2 regions of the Flammeovirga sp. SubArs3 genome follow, and region 1 is predicted to be linked to the other one. Evidence: riboswitches for the same ligand, from Rfam matches in the RefSeq annotation. Region 1 holds a riboswitch; the other holds the start of a gene.
The links. A riboswitch is a leader RNA that binds a small molecule or an ion and turns the genes downstream of it on or off. The one in region 1 is predicted to bind S-adenosylmethionine.

Region 2: it holds a riboswitch for S-adenosylmethionine, as region 1 does, so the genes downstream of both, QL232_RS14790 (hypothetical protein) here and metX (homoserine O-acetyltransferase) in region 1, are expected to answer to the same signal.

Annotation. Positions count from the first base shown of each region.
Region 1 covers NZ_CANDOA010000008.1:167,388-175,699, reverse strand. Annotated here, with positions in the region: gene QL232_RS21125 (GAF domain-containing protein) at 1-184, opposite strand, end outside; gene QL232_RS21120 (chemotaxis protein CheB) at 234-842, opposite strand; gene QL232_RS21115 (protein-glutamate O-methyltransferase CheR) at 854-1,681, opposite strand; gene QL232_RS21110 (hypothetical protein) at 1,825-2,007, opposite strand; gene metX (homoserine O-acetyltransferase) at 2,083-3,129, opposite strand; SAM riboswitch class I at 3,257-3,362, opposite strand; gene QL232_RS21100 (TonB-dependent receptor) at 3,486-5,888, opposite strand; gene QL232_RS21095 (MmcQ/YjbR family DNA-binding protein) at 6,160-6,510, shown strand; gene serA (phosphoglycerate dehydrogenase) at 6,649-8,312, shown strand, end outside.
Region 2 covers NZ_CANDOA010000004.1:602,557-610,868, forward strand. Annotated here, with positions in the region: gene QL232_RS14770 (sterol desaturase family protein) at 154-1,011, shown strand; gene QL232_RS14775 (hypothetical protein) at 1,045-1,350, opposite strand; gene QL232_RS14780 (alkylphosphonate utilization protein) at 1,599-2,174, opposite strand; gene QL232_RS14785 (cytochrome c peroxidase) at 2,317-3,435, opposite strand; SAM-I-IV-variant riboswitch at 3,578-3,675, shown strand; gene QL232_RS14790 (hypothetical protein) at 3,733-3,954, shown strand; gene QL232_RS14795 (hypothetical protein) at 4,020-4,940, opposite strand; gene QL232_RS14800 (FtsW/RodA/SpoVE family cell cycle protein) at 5,237-6,433, opposite strand; gene murD (UDP-N-acetylmuramoyl-L-alanine--D-glutamate ligase) at 6,456-7,760, opposite strand; gene mraY (phospho-N-acetylmuramoyl-pentapeptide-transferase) at 7,763-8,312, opposite strand, start outside.

The sequences.
Region 1 (8,312 bases):
CTCTATTAAACTCCTTGGTATCTAAGATACCTACAAGAGATAAAATATTCGGGAATTGAATTTCCAACAAAATAATTGTTGTAAAAATGGCTGTAAAAACCCCGTTAAATATGATTCCATATTTACGTACATCAGAGCGTGAGCCTTTTCTTCGAATATTTGTTTTTTTCTGCGTTGTTTTCAAAATATTATGAAGGTTGCTTGAAAAAAGACAAGAGTTTATTAACTAACGTTTATTTTTGATAAGCCTTGTATAATTGGAGTAGAAAATTTTTAATTTTTTCTGCTTCAAGGCAAAAATCAATCTCAGTTACATTTTTCGCAGACATTGGCATCGTGTTCATCATACTCTCTTCAGGGTCTTGAATGATGGTTACACCACCTTTGTCTTTGACTGATTTCATTCCAAGTGCTCCATCCTTATTGGCTCCTGAATATAAAATACCAATGAGTTTTTCTTTAAAAGTATATGCAGCAGTTTGAAATGTTAAATCAATGGCCGGCCTGGAATTATTAATTAAACCTTCAGTAGAAAGTGAAATTGAATTACCAAGCTCTACACATAAATGATAATTGGCAGGAGCGAGGTAGACCATTCCTGGTCGGATCGTTTCTTTATCTTGAGGTTCTACAATTGTTTTAGAACTTCTTATAGATAATGCTTCGATAAAACCATGCCTAACATGTTTTAAACGATGTAGACATAAAATTATTGGTATCGGAAAATCCTTTGGTATGTCAGCTAAAAGTTGAGTAATTGGCTTAAAACTTCCTGCAGAACCCCCGATGACAATACATTTGTATTTTTTCTCGAAAACAGATTTGTCAATTAAATTGCTCATCCGGTTCTGTTTTACTCTTTAATTTTTTTATAAACCTTCTCCTCGTTATTAACTACAACGAATTTATTAGCGATATCACACCAAATTAATGACTCCTTTGAGCCAATAGCTAGATTGCCATATTTGAATAAACTTCCGTGTAGTTTTTTCAATACTTCGTTTTGTAATGTCTGATTGAAGTATATCATTACATTTCTACATAGAATGAGATCGAACTTTGAGAAGGGGTTTCCTTTGACTAAATCTTGCACTCTGAATGAGACTCTATCAAGTAGTTCTGGTTTTACATGGTAAAAACCGTCCCTTTCGATGAAATAGTCATAAATAGAACTTTTTCCACCAAACCTTTCATAGTTGGATTGGTTAAGTTCCATATTTTTTGCGTTGAAAGCAGCTTTCTTGGCTTTACTAATTATTGATTTATCTATGTCTGTAGCAATGATGGTAGCTTTGTCTAGAGTTCCCATTTCCTCTAGCATAATACACATAGAAATAACTTCTTCCCCAGAAGAACATCCAGCATGCCAAATATTGATCTTTTGATGCTCGTTTAAGATTTCAGGAATGATTTCATCACGAAGTGAAATCCAAAATGTAGGATCTCTAAACATCTCAGTAACATTGACGGTAATTTCTGAGACAAAATCTTGAAAGAATCCAGGGTTGTCTTTGAACTTACGGATTAATGCATCTACTGAACTGAATTTATATAACTCCACAACTCTTCTTACTCTTCTTGTAAAAGAAGACATTGCGTAGTTTTTGAAATCATAGTCAAAATTATCATCAATATATTGGGTTAGCCTTCTTAGCTCTGCGATTTCAATGTCTCTTTGCATATTGAAAATACGTAATGGGATTTCTATAAAAAGTGTTAGATAAAAAAATTTCTTGTTTAAATAAAGCCTGATGATAAATACGAAAAAATCCTTTTTTCATTTAAATACGAAAAAAGGATTGAATATAAAGTATTTGTTCTAGCTTATCTTCTAGATTTTACAAGTTGTGGGCAATCTGAGTGCATATCCATCACCTCGTATTTTTTTCTTTCTTTTTGGAAGTAAGAAGAAGATGCATTTCCTGAGCTGCTTGAACATGAAAAAACTAATGCACCCAAAGTGATCAATGCTAATGTCGTGAAGAATCTATTCTTAATATTGTTCATTTTGCTTCTGTCTTTTAAGTAGAATGTTAAATCGGAGTTCGATTATTACAATTTACTAAAAAACAAAAGGCGTGCCTAATTTGATAACAGAATTCTTTTTTTACTCTTTTGCTTAAAGAATGAGCTAATTGCACCAGCAATTTTATGTGTTTCTACTAAAAAACCATCATGTCCATACAGGGATGTAATCTCTTCGTAAGTTACATTTGGAATGTGTTGAGTGATGTATCTTTGCTCCGAAACTGGGAATAAAACATCGCTTGTAATTCCGATTACTTGAGTGTAAGCTTCAATAGATTGTAATGCTTCTTCTAAAGACTTTCGATTTCTACCCATGTTATGAGAATCCATGGCTTTGGAAAGTGTCCAGTATGAGTAGGCATTAAATCGTTTGGTCAGCTTGTCTCCCTGATATTGTTGGTAAGTAGAGGCTCTATAATTATCAGTAATGTTATCGTCTTTATCTGTCTGAGTAGCCTCGTAAGTGCTATAATTTCTGTATGAAAGCATAGCAACAGCTCTAGCCGCTTTTAGGCCGTTAATACCAGCATTTTCATCATTATCTCCCCATGTAGGATCTGCTTCGATAGCCATTCTCTGTGCTTCATTGAAAGCGATACCCCATGCAGAATGTCTAGCATTGGTAGCACAGATGATTAGGTTGTCCATTAATTTTGGTTGTTGAACAGCCCATTCTAGTGCTTGCTGTCCCCCTAAAGAACCTCCAATAAGAGTATTGATTTTATCAATGCCCAAATGATTTCTTAGAATCTCCAATGAACCGACAATGTCTCTAATAGTAATATTAGGGAAATCTTTGTAATAAGGTTTATTGGTGGCAGGGTTGACAGATGTTGGTCCTGTTGAGCCATAGCATGATCCTAAAACATTAACGCAGATAATGAAATGATCTTTTTCATTAAAAATGCAGTCATTGCCAAATAAACCATTCCACCAATCAAACACTTCCGCATTACCGGTTAATGCATGACAAACCCAAACTACATTGGAAAAATCTTTCTTCATTTTTCCAGCAGTAAAGTAATTCAGTGTGAATTCAGGTAAGCTCTCCCCAAGTTCAAGGTCATACTGATTATTATATGTAAAAGAATGCTCTTGCATTGTATTTTCAGATTGGTATTGATGTTCTATTAAAAGCAATGATGAGAAGATGTACATCAGCCTAATCTAGGATGCAAAATATTGGTGTGTGTAGTAGAAGGAGGATCCTTTCAGACGTTCCGATATTTGCTTATAGCTCCTAAAAATTTAGGCTAGGATGTAGCACCTTTTCACTTTTGTGATGGTTGCTAGAGGGTCTTAGAGCCTAGTCTCTGGCCTCTTCTTTATAAACACTTACGTCTTACTTAGATGTAAATGGTATGATGCTTCAAAGTAAAGTGAGAATTTAATAAAAAACAAACCCTCGCTTTTTTATTTGAATAAAACGAGGGTTTTTAGCTGTATTTTTAGAAATATTATAACTCAACTATGATTCCAATAGAAGGTTGAACAATTCCGTTGGTTGTCTCGATATATTTCGGAGAATACTTACTTGGGTCGTTTGGATCAGTGACTGGGTTTCCATTTTGATCTACTTCTGTAGTAAGTATTGGTTGTCCTTTAGACTGATATCCGTACATGTTCTGAATATCAAAATAAACATTTAAACTCCACTTGTCGAAGTAATAATATTTATCCACTCTAACATCTAATTGGTGATTGGCTGATAAACGTAATGTATTTACTTGAGAATAATCTTTTACGCCTCTTCTTTCTGCATCCCATACTTGTTTATCCATAGAAGCATCTACATCATATGGGGTATAGGGTGTGCCACCTGAATAAAGCCATCTAGCACCAATTTCCCAATTTCTCTTAAGTTTCTTACCACCAGTTAAACTAACAATATTTCTACTGTCCCAAGAAGAAGGAGCATAAACGTTAGGGTCGGCATTTGTAAATTCAGACTGAACGTAAGTGTAGGCTAGAATACCATAAAAACCCTTGAAGAATTTTTGTTGAGCCATAAACTCTATACCTCTAGATCTACCTTTTGATGTACTTGTTACAGCTTCAGATCCAATTACTCCAAAATCGGCACCCAAGTTGGCTAATGAGATTTCATTGTTGATAGAGTATGGGTATTGATCGTATAACTTTTGGAACCCTTCAACTGTAAACTTTAAGTTCTTTTCAGGAATCTTGTATTCAAAACCACCAACTAGTTGTTTGTTTCTAATGTATAATAAACCATTGTCCTTGTTTACAAAGTCTTCACCCTCTTTGTATCCTAACGTAGTGTAAGTAGGTAATTGGTAATAAATGCCTGTGTTGAAGTTTAAACTCCATCTAGGAGTAAATTGATACGATGCTGAAAATCTTGGTGAAAACTGATCTAATAAATTATTCATAGAATCAGAATAATCATTGGCATCTACTCTCGCTCCTAATGATAGAGTTACTTTATCTTGGGCTAATTTTTTTGAAACAGTAGTAAATCCACCCCATTTGTTTAGAGGTAGTACACTATTAAAGTTGATTGTTTCTAATTCCCCAGTGGAGTAATCATATAATGTTTGGTAAGTTTGGTTGGTATAATTAGCATACTCGTAACTAACACCATATGAAAAAGTAAATCCAGTATTTGTGAAAGTTAACCCTTCAAGTCTAAATTTATTCTCCGCTTCTGTTGAATTGTAATCGTAAATCTTACTTTGTGATCTATCGTTGTTCGGATATTTGAACTGATTATTTGTAAGCATGTTTCTTGATGCTACAAATGTAAATGTTGAATTGTCTCTAAAGTGCTCATATTTAGCTCCAATAGTATAATTCCATTGATTTTGCTCAGGAGTATTATTCAAGATGTAAAGGTTTTCTTCATAATCCTCATCAGTTGGTTCACCTGGTGAATCAGCTAATTTGAATTGATCAATTGCTCCAAGACCAATAATTGATATTTTATTGCGTTGGTCAATTTCATATTTATATTTTAATTGGAAGTCATTGTAAGTTGGTAGAAAAGGTAAGCCTAACACACTGAATAATGCTTGTAGATATGATTGTCTTGCTGAAACAATGATTGAAGACTTTTCTGTGACTGGACCTTCAAAAGTTACACCTATGTCAGATGTTCCTAGGATAATGTTTGTTGTGTGTTGATCAGTTCGTCCATCTTTTTGTGTGAATTCCATCACTGATGAAAGTGCATTGCCGCGACCTGCAGGATAGGCTCCTGAAAAGAATTCAACGTTTTCGATAAAATCTACATTAATCATCCCTACTGGTCCACCTGATGCACCTTGTGTAGCGAAGTGATTAATGTTAGGAATTTCAATGCCGTCTAAATAAAACCTGTTCTCATTTGGGGCACCACCTCTAATTAAAATATCATTTCTAAATGATGCTGTCGATGCAACGCCTGGAAGTGATTGTAACACTCTTGAAATATCCCTATTTGCACCCGGCGCTCTTTTAACTTCTGTAACACCAATTCTTTGTACTGAAACAGGGCTTTCATCTGACTTATAAAAGCCATTGGCAATCACTTCTACTTCGTTAAGCTCTTGGGTAGAAGGAGTTAAGGAGAAATTAATAACTGCGGGACGAGCATTTGAAACTTCTACCTCTTGTGAAGCAGGGCCATAACCAACGTAATTAACAACAATGTTATATAGACCGGGTTCTAGATTTTCAATTTGATATTTACCGTTATCGTCGGTAGTAGCACCAGTAGATGTGCCTTGAATAACAACAGTAGCGTACGGTACAGGTTCGTTTCTTGGAAGTTCCGTTACAGTTCCTCTGATAATACCTTTCTGTGCAAAAGCAGTAGAAGCTAATATGAAGATATTAAAAAGTACTAGAAAGTTTTTCATAATAATTGTTTCTTAAGTTCCATTCGTTAACACAGAACTTTAAGAATTGTTTTAAAAAAATAAGGAGATTGATAATAAGTTGATGCAAGTTAAAATTGACTTTTTATTTTTAAAACATTTTAACAGTAAAATTCTAAAAAAAGTACAAAAATGGAGATTTCCTCATGTGTGTGCTTTGTTTTTAATTCATTGTATGGAAATAAAGGTTTAATCTAATTTTTTTATCTTAGTTCATCTCATAAGAATTAAATGAAAATTAAAATAATCTATTATGAATATTGAAGATTTTAGGAATTACTGTCTTAGTAAAAAAGGAGTGACAGAAGGCTTTCCATTCGATGAAACGACATTAGTTTTTAAGGTTGGAGAAAAAGTGTTTACGATCACTAACATAGAAATGTTCGAGAGTATAAATGTGAAGTGTGATCCAGAGTTGGCAATAGAATTACGTGAGAGATACACTTCTGTATTACCGGGATATCACATGAATAAAAAGCATTGGAATACTATAGTAGTAAATAGTGATATGGACGACAGTGAAGTGAAAAAGTGGGTGGATCATTCCTATCAATTGGTCTTCGATAAACTTCCTAAGAAAATAAAGGACGTACTTGTAGATTAATCTGTAAAAGTGTGAAAAATCAATAAATTCTATCTTTTTGTTGATAATTTGGTAATAAATGGATGAAAATTATAAATAATTGATGATTAAATAATATTTTTGAGTTTGCGATTGTAACAAAAGACAGAATTAGTAATCATGGCTGACAAGAAATTTTTTGTAATTGACTTCGATAGTACGTTTACCAAAGTAGAAGCATTGGATATTTTAAGTGATATCCTTTATGAAGGTACGGACAAAAAAATTGAAGTAGGGGAGAGAATTAAAGATCTTACTGATCAGGCAATGGCTGGAGAACTGTCTTTTAGAGAAGCATTGGAGCAACGTTTAGCGTTGTTGGAGGCGACGAAAAAAGATGTATCTCAATTGTCTGACGAGTTGAAAAAACTAGTTTCTGAATCAGTAAAAAGAAATAGAGAGTTTTTCACAAAAGAGAAAGATAATGTATTGATTGTCTCCAGTGGTTTTAAAGACTTCATTACACCTGTAGTAAAAGAGTATGGTATTAAAGAAGAGAATATCTATGCAAATACTTTTACTTACAATGATAAAGATGAAGTAACTGGTTTTGATGCTTCAAATCCACTTTCTGAGCATAAAGGTAAAGTGAAGTTGATGAAAGAATTAGCATTAGACGGAGACGTTTATGTTATCGGAGACGGTTATACTGATTATGAAATTAGAGAGGCAGGATTAGCAAAAACGTTTTTTGCGTTTACTGAAAATGTGAAAAGAGAAAAAGTATTAGCTAAAGCAGATGTGGAGGCTAGTAGTTTTGATGAAATATTATACTCGATTAAACATCCTATGGCAACATCATTCCCAAAGAGTAAAATAAAAGTTCTTCTTTTAGAAAATGTGCATCAAGATGCTAAACAAAAATTAGAAGACGAAGGATATCAAGTTGAGCTTCTTGGTGGAGCTTTAGACGAAGATGAATTATGTGAAAAGATTAAAGGTGTTCACATCTTGGGTATTCGTTCTAAAACAATGCTAACAAGAAAAGTAGTAGAGGCTGCAGATAGATTGATGATTGTAGGTGCATTCTGTATTGGTACAAACCAAATAGATTTAGATGCATGTACAGAGCATGGTGTATGTGTATTCAACGCTCCTTTTAGTAATACTCGTTCTGTTGTGGAAATGGCAATTGGTGAGATTATTTTACTAATGCGTCAAATTCCAAGACGTTTACGTCAAATGGATAGAGGTGAGTGGAGTAAGTCTGCGTCTGGTAGCTTTGAAGTAAGAGGTAAGAAGCTAGGTATTATCGGATACGGTAATATTGGTTCTCAATTATCTATTCTTGCAGAGATGTTAGGTATGGATGTTTATTACTATGATGTAGTGGAGAAGCTTGCTTTAGGTAATGCTACAAAACTTTCGTCATTAGATGAGCTTTTAGCTATTTCTGATGTAGTATCATTGCATGTTGATGGTAGACCAGAAAATAAGAGATTCTTTACTGGTGAGCATATCAATAAGATGAAAAAAGGTGCAATCCTTGTCAACTTAGCTCGTGGTCCAGTTGTTGAATTAGATGCGTTACAAGCAGCATTAGATTCGAAACATTTAGCAGGTGCTGCAATTGATGTATTCCCTGTTGAACCAAAGAATAATAATGATACTTTTGATGCTCCAGTTAAAGGTGATAACCTTATCTTAACTCCACACATTGGAGGTAGTACTTTGGAAGCACAAGAAAATATTGCCGATTTTGTTCCTGGTAAAATGATTGAATATGTAAATACAGGTAGCTCATTCAATAGTGTGAACTTCCCTAATGTTCAGTTACCTCGTTT
Region 2 (8,312 bases), on a different contig from region 1:
TTATTTTGTTAAATTGTATATTTCTAATAAAGTGTTGTAATAATTAAATAAAATAGAATTTTATCAAATTTCCTTAGTTCAATATTCTATTAACAGTGGCTTTCTTTTCGAGGATTTAATATATTGAATAACTATTCAATTATTTTCACGACTATGGAACGACTTATCGAATACTTTTCAACTATGCCATCAAGCCACAGAACTGTCTTATTAGTTGGTGGGATTACTTTTTTTTGGATGTTGGAAGGTTTATTCCCTCTTTTTAGATTCTCATATATCAAATGGAAACATGCTGCAACTAATATATTCTTTACGATAACTACAGCAATTGTAAATCTATCTTTGGCATTTGTAATGGTATGGACTTCAGACTGGGTAACAAATCATCAATTTGGTATCATGTCGTGGTTAGATTTCTTACCTACACCTATAGTAATATTAATTGGTTTGTTGTTTTTGGACTTAATAGGTGCATATGGTATTCATTACCTTAATCACAAGGTAAAGTGGTTTTGGCTTTTTCACCTGATTCACCATACAGATACTAATGTGGATACTACCACTGCAAATAGGCATCACCCGGGAGAAAGCTTTCTTAGGTTGTTTGCGACAATTTTAGCGGTATTTGTTGTTGGAGCTCCTATTTACATGATCTTTCTATATCAGTCTTTGTCTGTAATATTTTCTCAGTTTAATCATGCAAATATTATTTTGCCAGAAAAATTAAACGCAATAGTGGCTTGTTTATTTGTTACTCCAAATATGCATCATGTACATCATCATTTTCAACAGCCTTTAACGGATACCAACTATGGAAATATATTTTCAGTTTGGGATCATGTGTTTGGAACATATGCCAATGTAGATAATAAAATGTTGACATATGGAATTGATACTCATATGAGCCCACAAGAGAATGAACCCATCAAGAATCTATTACAGATTCCTTTTCAGGAGTACCGAGATATCAAAAAAATAGAAGACGAAAAGGTAGACAATAGATCTTACTAATGCGAGTGTAATCACTTTTGTATGTTCAGTAATCTATTGTGTATTTTTAGAATGAAGTGAAATTTCCATTTCTAAGCAATCCAATAATTCGGTGATATAGATATCTACTGGAGGTAGGTTAAATTCTTCCAAGACATGGTATATCACTTTTTTCTTCGAAAGATTATCAATGTTTAGAATTCTTTCATGATCTCTGTAATCAACATTTCTAATCAATAGTACATTTTTAATCACTTCTTTCTGTGATTCCAATGTTAATTGATTTGAGAATGATGATATTAAATCTAAAATACTAATTGATGATAAAGTATGTAACTTGTTGTTGCTCCCCTCATTCATAATGTAAACAATAGGTTGGAAATCGTTAATTGACAGTAGTTAGTATACGGTGTTTATTAGTTTAAAGTCGCACACAATCAGTGGTTAAACTCGTTAATAAATTTTAGGTAACAATAGTTTGGTGAAAAGTTATTAAACTGATAGAATAAGTTGTGAGAAAATCCTAAAAATGAGAGAAAGAAAAAGCCTTGAAGGAAATATCCAACAAGGCTTCAAGATTATGAGAATGTTGATAATTAATTCCCAATTTATTTCTTTACATATTTTGTAAGTATCACAATCTGCTGACCGTTTACCTTACCTTCAATATGTTCGGGGTTGTCATGAACTAATGAGATATTGCGAACAGCTGTACCTCTCTTTGCTGTAAAGTTAGCACCTTTTACATTTAGATCCTTAATAAGAACAACTGAATCTCCATTTTCCAATGTAGCACCGTTGGCATCTTTGTGGATCACTTTATCTTCATCAGAAATACCTTCACCTGTGGCTTCTGCCCATGCTTGAGTATCTTCGTCTAAATAAAGCATATCTAAAAGATCTTGAGGCCAACCTTCACTTCTTAATCTGGTTAGCATTCTCCATGCAAGAACTTGTACAGCATGATTTTCATTCCACATACTATCGTTAAGACATCTCCAATGGTTCACATCCATCTGATCAGCATTATCAATCTGAGTTTGACAATTACTACATAAGTAAGCGTGGTCTGATGTATCTTTAGATGACTTTGGTTCAACTAAATAAGGAGATAAATTTTCAGTGGCACCACATAATTCACAGGTATTTCTACTTCTTTTTTCAAGTTCTTTATCTAAACTCATAATATATATTTGAATCTTTTTGAATGATAATCCGATCCTTTTTTAACAAAAGGTAAACAAATTTGCATAAAATTATTGAGGTAGCCTTTACTTGTAAACGATTATTAAAAAGACTATCTGAAGTAGTAGAACCATAAGTTATTTATTCATCCGTAAATGGGTTAGAAAACTTGGGGTCATTAAGGAAGGTTTCATCGGTTAACATTTTCAAGAAGCTTAATATAGCTTTCTTTTCTTTTGCTGTTAAATGCAATACTATTGGGTCTCCTGGAAAAATAGGTTCATTGCTTGCTTCTCTGATCAAAGGGTCTAGTGTGGCACTCATCACGATATGTTCATCGTAATGTTCAATAACCTCTTCAAGAGTCGAAAACCTTCCATCATGCATATATGGAGCTGTTACAGCAATATTTCTTAATGTTGGAGCTTTAAATTTGCCCTTGTCATAGATAGACCCACTTACCGTCATTAATCCATCTTTTAGTTGTTCATCATTATCTAAACCATTATTGTGGAAACCACGAAATCCTTTACCATCTCCAGAAGTTAGAATATTTAGGTGGCAGTCGCCACAGTTACCACCTCTTAAGTTCTGTGATGGTTCTGGGTGTGTGAAGAATAACTGTATACCCAATAATTCTTCTTCAGTAGGGGTATAGCTACCTTTTAGGTATTGATCATATTTTGAATTACTTGAGATTAATGTTCTTTCGAATTGAGCGATTGACATACCAATTCTTTCTTCTGTAATTTCTTCACTACCAAATACAATCTTAAATAGTTCAGGATATCTATCGTCAGAAGTTAACCGCTCAATCACTTCTGTTAGTGTCATATCCATTTCCAAAGGATTTTCAATAGGTTCTAAGGCTTGTTGCTCTAAAGAGTTTGCTCTTCCATCCCAAAAGAATTTAGCTTGCCAAGGGGCATTTTGGATAGACATACTACTAAAAGTACCCACTCTACCGTGAATTCCTTCGGCTAATGCTTTTCCATCTGTAAATGCCAATTTTTGTTGATGACAAGTAGCACATGAAGTAGACTGATCTCTTGATAATTGGGTGTCGTAAAATAACATACGTCCCAATTCAACACCAACAGTAGTTGTAGGGTTGTGATCTGGTAATGTATATTGTTTTCCAAAATGTGAAGGGAGTTCAAGAGGGTATGCTTCATTCTTGATCGCCTCTTTGTCTGATTCACAACTTGTAAGAAAAAGGAAAAGTATTAAAGAGTAACTACAGAATTTAATCGATTGCATGTTATTTAGGTTTGTAATCAATTTACAAAAAAATGCCGAAATATGATGATGAAGGTGAGCGTAATCATTTTAATAGGTAAGACAGTAGTGTTAATGAATTGAAATTAATTGCTCGGAATAAATCTGTTTACTAAAATTGTACTGAAAACATCAAGAACCTTAAATGGTGCCAACCGAGCAAAGCAAGCCACGGTGGCAAAATCGATGTGGTCTGATTCTAAGACAAAATAAAAGCAGAATCCTCCCAATATCTTGATGTAGCTTGCAATTTAATACCACTTAAATGTGTAAACTAACATGCAAAAAGAACCTTTTGAATTGAATTTACAAGAATGCTATGCCATCTTAAAAGGAGGTTTTGTATCATCCTCTGAAGAAGTAAAGTTAAGGAGCTTAACGATGTTACAAGCTGAAAAACTATTAGGATTAAGAAATAAACAAGACCATTCTTCTCCTAAGTTTTATGGTAATTCACTTCTCTCTAAAATAGAAGAATACCTATCCAATAAGACTGAATAGGTATTTTTAGGTAAAGAAATATTTTTAAGTAGTCACACTATAGTATCTAATATTTTATTGGGTTTTTAAAACAAAAGTCTAATAGGCCGAAGATAGTCCTTTCGAACCTTACTGTCTGTTGACTGTGAGAATCGGTCGGATATATCTTGTGCAATAATTTGTATTTGATGGGACTTTCTCAGAAAAAGAATCCTTGTTTTAAAATACAAGGTTTTATTCTTACGCTTAAATCTTAATGTTGTATTCTGAGATAATCCTGTAGTTCTTGCTTTTTGGATTAAATCATAAAAAGAAGCGTGATCCTCTTTTACAATTAAATCAGTGATCAATGCTTTATTAGAGCCAAAGTATTGGGTCCAGACGATATTACTCAATTTAGTATTGTAAAAATCATCTATAGTGAGCATTATATCAAAAGCTGGAGATTCAGTATGTACAGAATAACTGTATACAGGTTGTGCTCTAGAAATATCTGTTTTATAGAAATTCTGTAGTATGATCTTTCTTAGTTCTCTGCATATAGGAGAAATTTCTAATATAAAGTTCTTATCATAACCACTTTTTCTATCACATAAACCAATTAATCCAACTTGTCTGGAGTTGTCATAGATAGGGATCAGTATATAAGAAAACCAAGACATTCCACTATTAAAACGTTCTTGATCGAAACTGAAAAATGGTACTCTTCTATGATACGATAATTTCAAATAACGATGTGCCTTTGATGGCGTTGATAATGGACCGTTCCCCATCATAGGGATACGGCCATGATTTTGGTTACATTCTATAAGTTGTTTATAGTTCGTTAAGTAATGTTGGTCTTCTACTAAACCTATGAAGCCATAACTACTCCCGGATAGCTTACAGAGTTGATGTATACTTTTGTGTAAGATCTCTAATTCGCCAACAGAATTGCTTCTGATCTGCTGAGAAATAGTATGTAGCATCTTCTTATACTGATCCTGAATAGTAGTGCTGTAAGTCATAGATTGAATAGAATTTTAAAATTAGGTCTAACAGGAATTCAATTAAACAAACATCAATGTCTTGTCAAAAGTTGATGAGGTAAAAAAAAGAGAAGTGAGGTTTCGTTGCTTTTGTGATTATTTTAGACCAAATAATTATGACTTCTCATTTCATGTACTTTTTAAGTATGGTATTATTCTTATAGACAGTTGAATGATTTGTAATAAATAAAGAAAGTCACCCTTAGATTAGAGTGACTTTTGTGTTCTTGTCTAAATATTAAGACAAGGAAAATAATATGTATGATTCTTTTATATTATGAATTCAATCGTACGTTTTTAGGTCTGTTTGTTCCATCTTGTCCCATTCTTTTTTTCGATCTTTCTGCCCTTTTGAAACGAACTTCTTCCGATTCTTCTTGAGTCGATTTACTTACTGAAAGAATAATTCCGATGGTCATACCTGTAAATAATAAGGAAGTACCACCCATACTAATTAAAGGTAATGGAAGACCTGTTAATGGTAATAATCCAACGACTACGCCCATATGAACAAAAGATTGAAGTATTAAGCTAAAGGTGAGCCCCGACGCTAATAAACCCCCGAATGCTTTTTGACTATTGGCAACGATAATCATTCCCCGATAAAGTAGAGTAAGATATAATCCAATGATGACTATAGCCCCAATCAATCCGTATTCTTCTACTACAATTGCAAAAACAAAATCAGAATAGGAATGAGGTAGAAAGTTTCTTTGCGTACTATCTCCAACACCTTTACCCCATAATCCGCCTGTTGATATAGCTATATAAGATTGCTCAGCTTGATAAGGTACTTCTGTTTCACTCATAAATGAGGTAAGACGACTAACAGCAGTACCACCTCTTTGACCAAATTGATAAACAAAAGCTCCTGCCAGAATGCCGATACCTACTAGCATCACTAAATACTTAACAGGAACACGTCCAATAAATAATTGAAGCATGATCGTTAGAAACAATAACGATGCAGTTGAAATATCTGAAACACCGATCAATCCACAGATAATACCTGTCCATACTAGTAGAGGTACTATGGCTTTATTGAACTCTCCAATATCTCGTTGCCTTTTCCATAGCATGGATGCCATATTGGTAATTAAGGCCAATCGAGCTAAATCAGAGGGTTGGAAAGTAAAGTTGATAAATGGAATACTGATCCAACGCGATGCACTGTTTATCTCAGAACCAAAGAACCATGTGAAAAGTAGAAGTGGAATAGAAAGAAGTAAGGCATATCTTGATAATCTAGAATAGAAAATATAATCTACCTTGTGGCATACGTAGGCACCAATCATCCCAATAAATACTAAAGTGGAATGTCTTAATAGGTAGTGTTCATTATCTCCATTGGCCTGCATGTATGCCAAAGAACCAGTTGCACTATAGACAACTAATATAGAGAACATGGATAATGAAATCATCACTGCCCATATTACTCGGTCTCCTTCTAATTTACTTAACAGTTTCTCCATCTGTTCTTATAGGTCAATATTTTTATAATTGATGAACAGCATTCATAAACTGTTCGCCTCTATCCATGTAATTTTTAAATAAATCAAAACTGGCACAAGCAGGTGATAATAATATTACATCATCTTCATCTGCCATTTCCATAGCTAATTCTACTGCTTTATTAACATCAGTAGTTTCAGCAATTGGTTTATGCTCTTTAAATGCTTCAATTAATTTACTATTGTCAGTTCCTAAGCAGATCAATGATTTTACCCTGTGCTGAACTGTATCTTGAAGCATGGAGTAATCATTACCTTTATCTGTACCGCCAGCAATCCATATAATTGGCTTGTCAAAACTTTGTAAGGCAAAAAATGCTGCTTCAACATTGGTGGCCTTAGAGTCATTCACAAAAGTAACTTTGTTTACTACAGCCACTTCTTGCAAACGATGAGGTTCTCCAATGAATGATGGTAATGCTTTTTGAATTGAATCGGAACTACATCCAGCAGATAAAGCTGCTAGGATAGCAGCACTCATATTCCAAACATTATGTGGTCCTTTTAAAGGAAGGTCAGTGAAAGTATAAGTATTTCCTTTAAAAGGTATTGCTAAGTGATCTTCCTTGAAAAATGTGTGATTAAATCCAATTGCCCATGGTACAATTTGATGCTTTTTCAATTGTAATTCCACCTGAGGGTCGTCTTCTCCATAGATAAAAGTACTTTCTTTATCCATGTTTTCAATAATCCTAAATTTCGATTGAGCATACTTATCAATATCGTAAGCATATCTATCTAAATGATCAGGAGTAATATTTAATAGTAAAGCGATATTAGGCTTGAAAGTCTCTATATCATCCAATTGGAAGCTACTAATTTCAAGGACATACCAATCGTAGTCATTTTCAAGTACCTCTTTGGCATAACTAATTCCAATATTACCTGCTAAGCCAACGTTAAATCCAGACTTTTCTAATAAATGATATATTAGTTTTGTAGTTGTTGTCTTACCATTAGTACCTGTAATAGCGATTACTTTTGCTTTTGAGTATTGGAAAGCAAACTCAATTTCAGAATATATTTTTGCTCTATTGGCTCTTAATTCTTGAACGATTGGTGCTTTATCAGGAATACCAGGAGATTTCACTACAACCTTAACTTCCCTTGGTGCTCGTTCATGAGTACCTTCTTCAAAAGGTATATTTTCAGCTTTTAAAACATCTTTCTGTGCTTGCGGAATAGTACCAAAGTCAGAAACAAAAACATCAAATCCTTTAGCTTTTGCCAATCGAGCAGCACCTACACCACTTTCTCCAGCACCAAGTATTAAGACTTTCTCCTGCATGACTATCTAATTTTAAGCGTTAGGATTGTAGAAATAGCTAATAGGATACTTACAATCCAGAATCTTGTGACAATTTTAGGTTCAGGAATATCTTTCTTTTGGTAATGGTGATGTAAAGGAGCCATTAAAAATACCCTACGTCCCTCACCATATTTCTTTTTGGTGTATTTGAAATAGAATACTTGAATCATTACGGATAAGTTTTCTACTAAAAATACTCCACACAATAACGGTAGCATCAATTCTTTTCTCAATACAATAGCTAAACTTGCAATGACACCACCAAGTGCAAGGCTACCTGTATCGCCCATAAAAACTTGGGCAGGGTAGGCATTGTACCATAAAAATCCAATACATGCACCCACTAAGGCAGTAGCAAAAATAGCTATTTCCCCAGAGTATGGGATATACATAATATTTAGGTAATTCGAGAAAATAATGTTACCTGATAAATAGGCAAATATTGCCAATACAGTAGCTACAATAGCGGATGTGCCAGCAGCAAGACCGTCTAATCCATCTGTGATATTTGTACCATTCGAAACTGCTGTA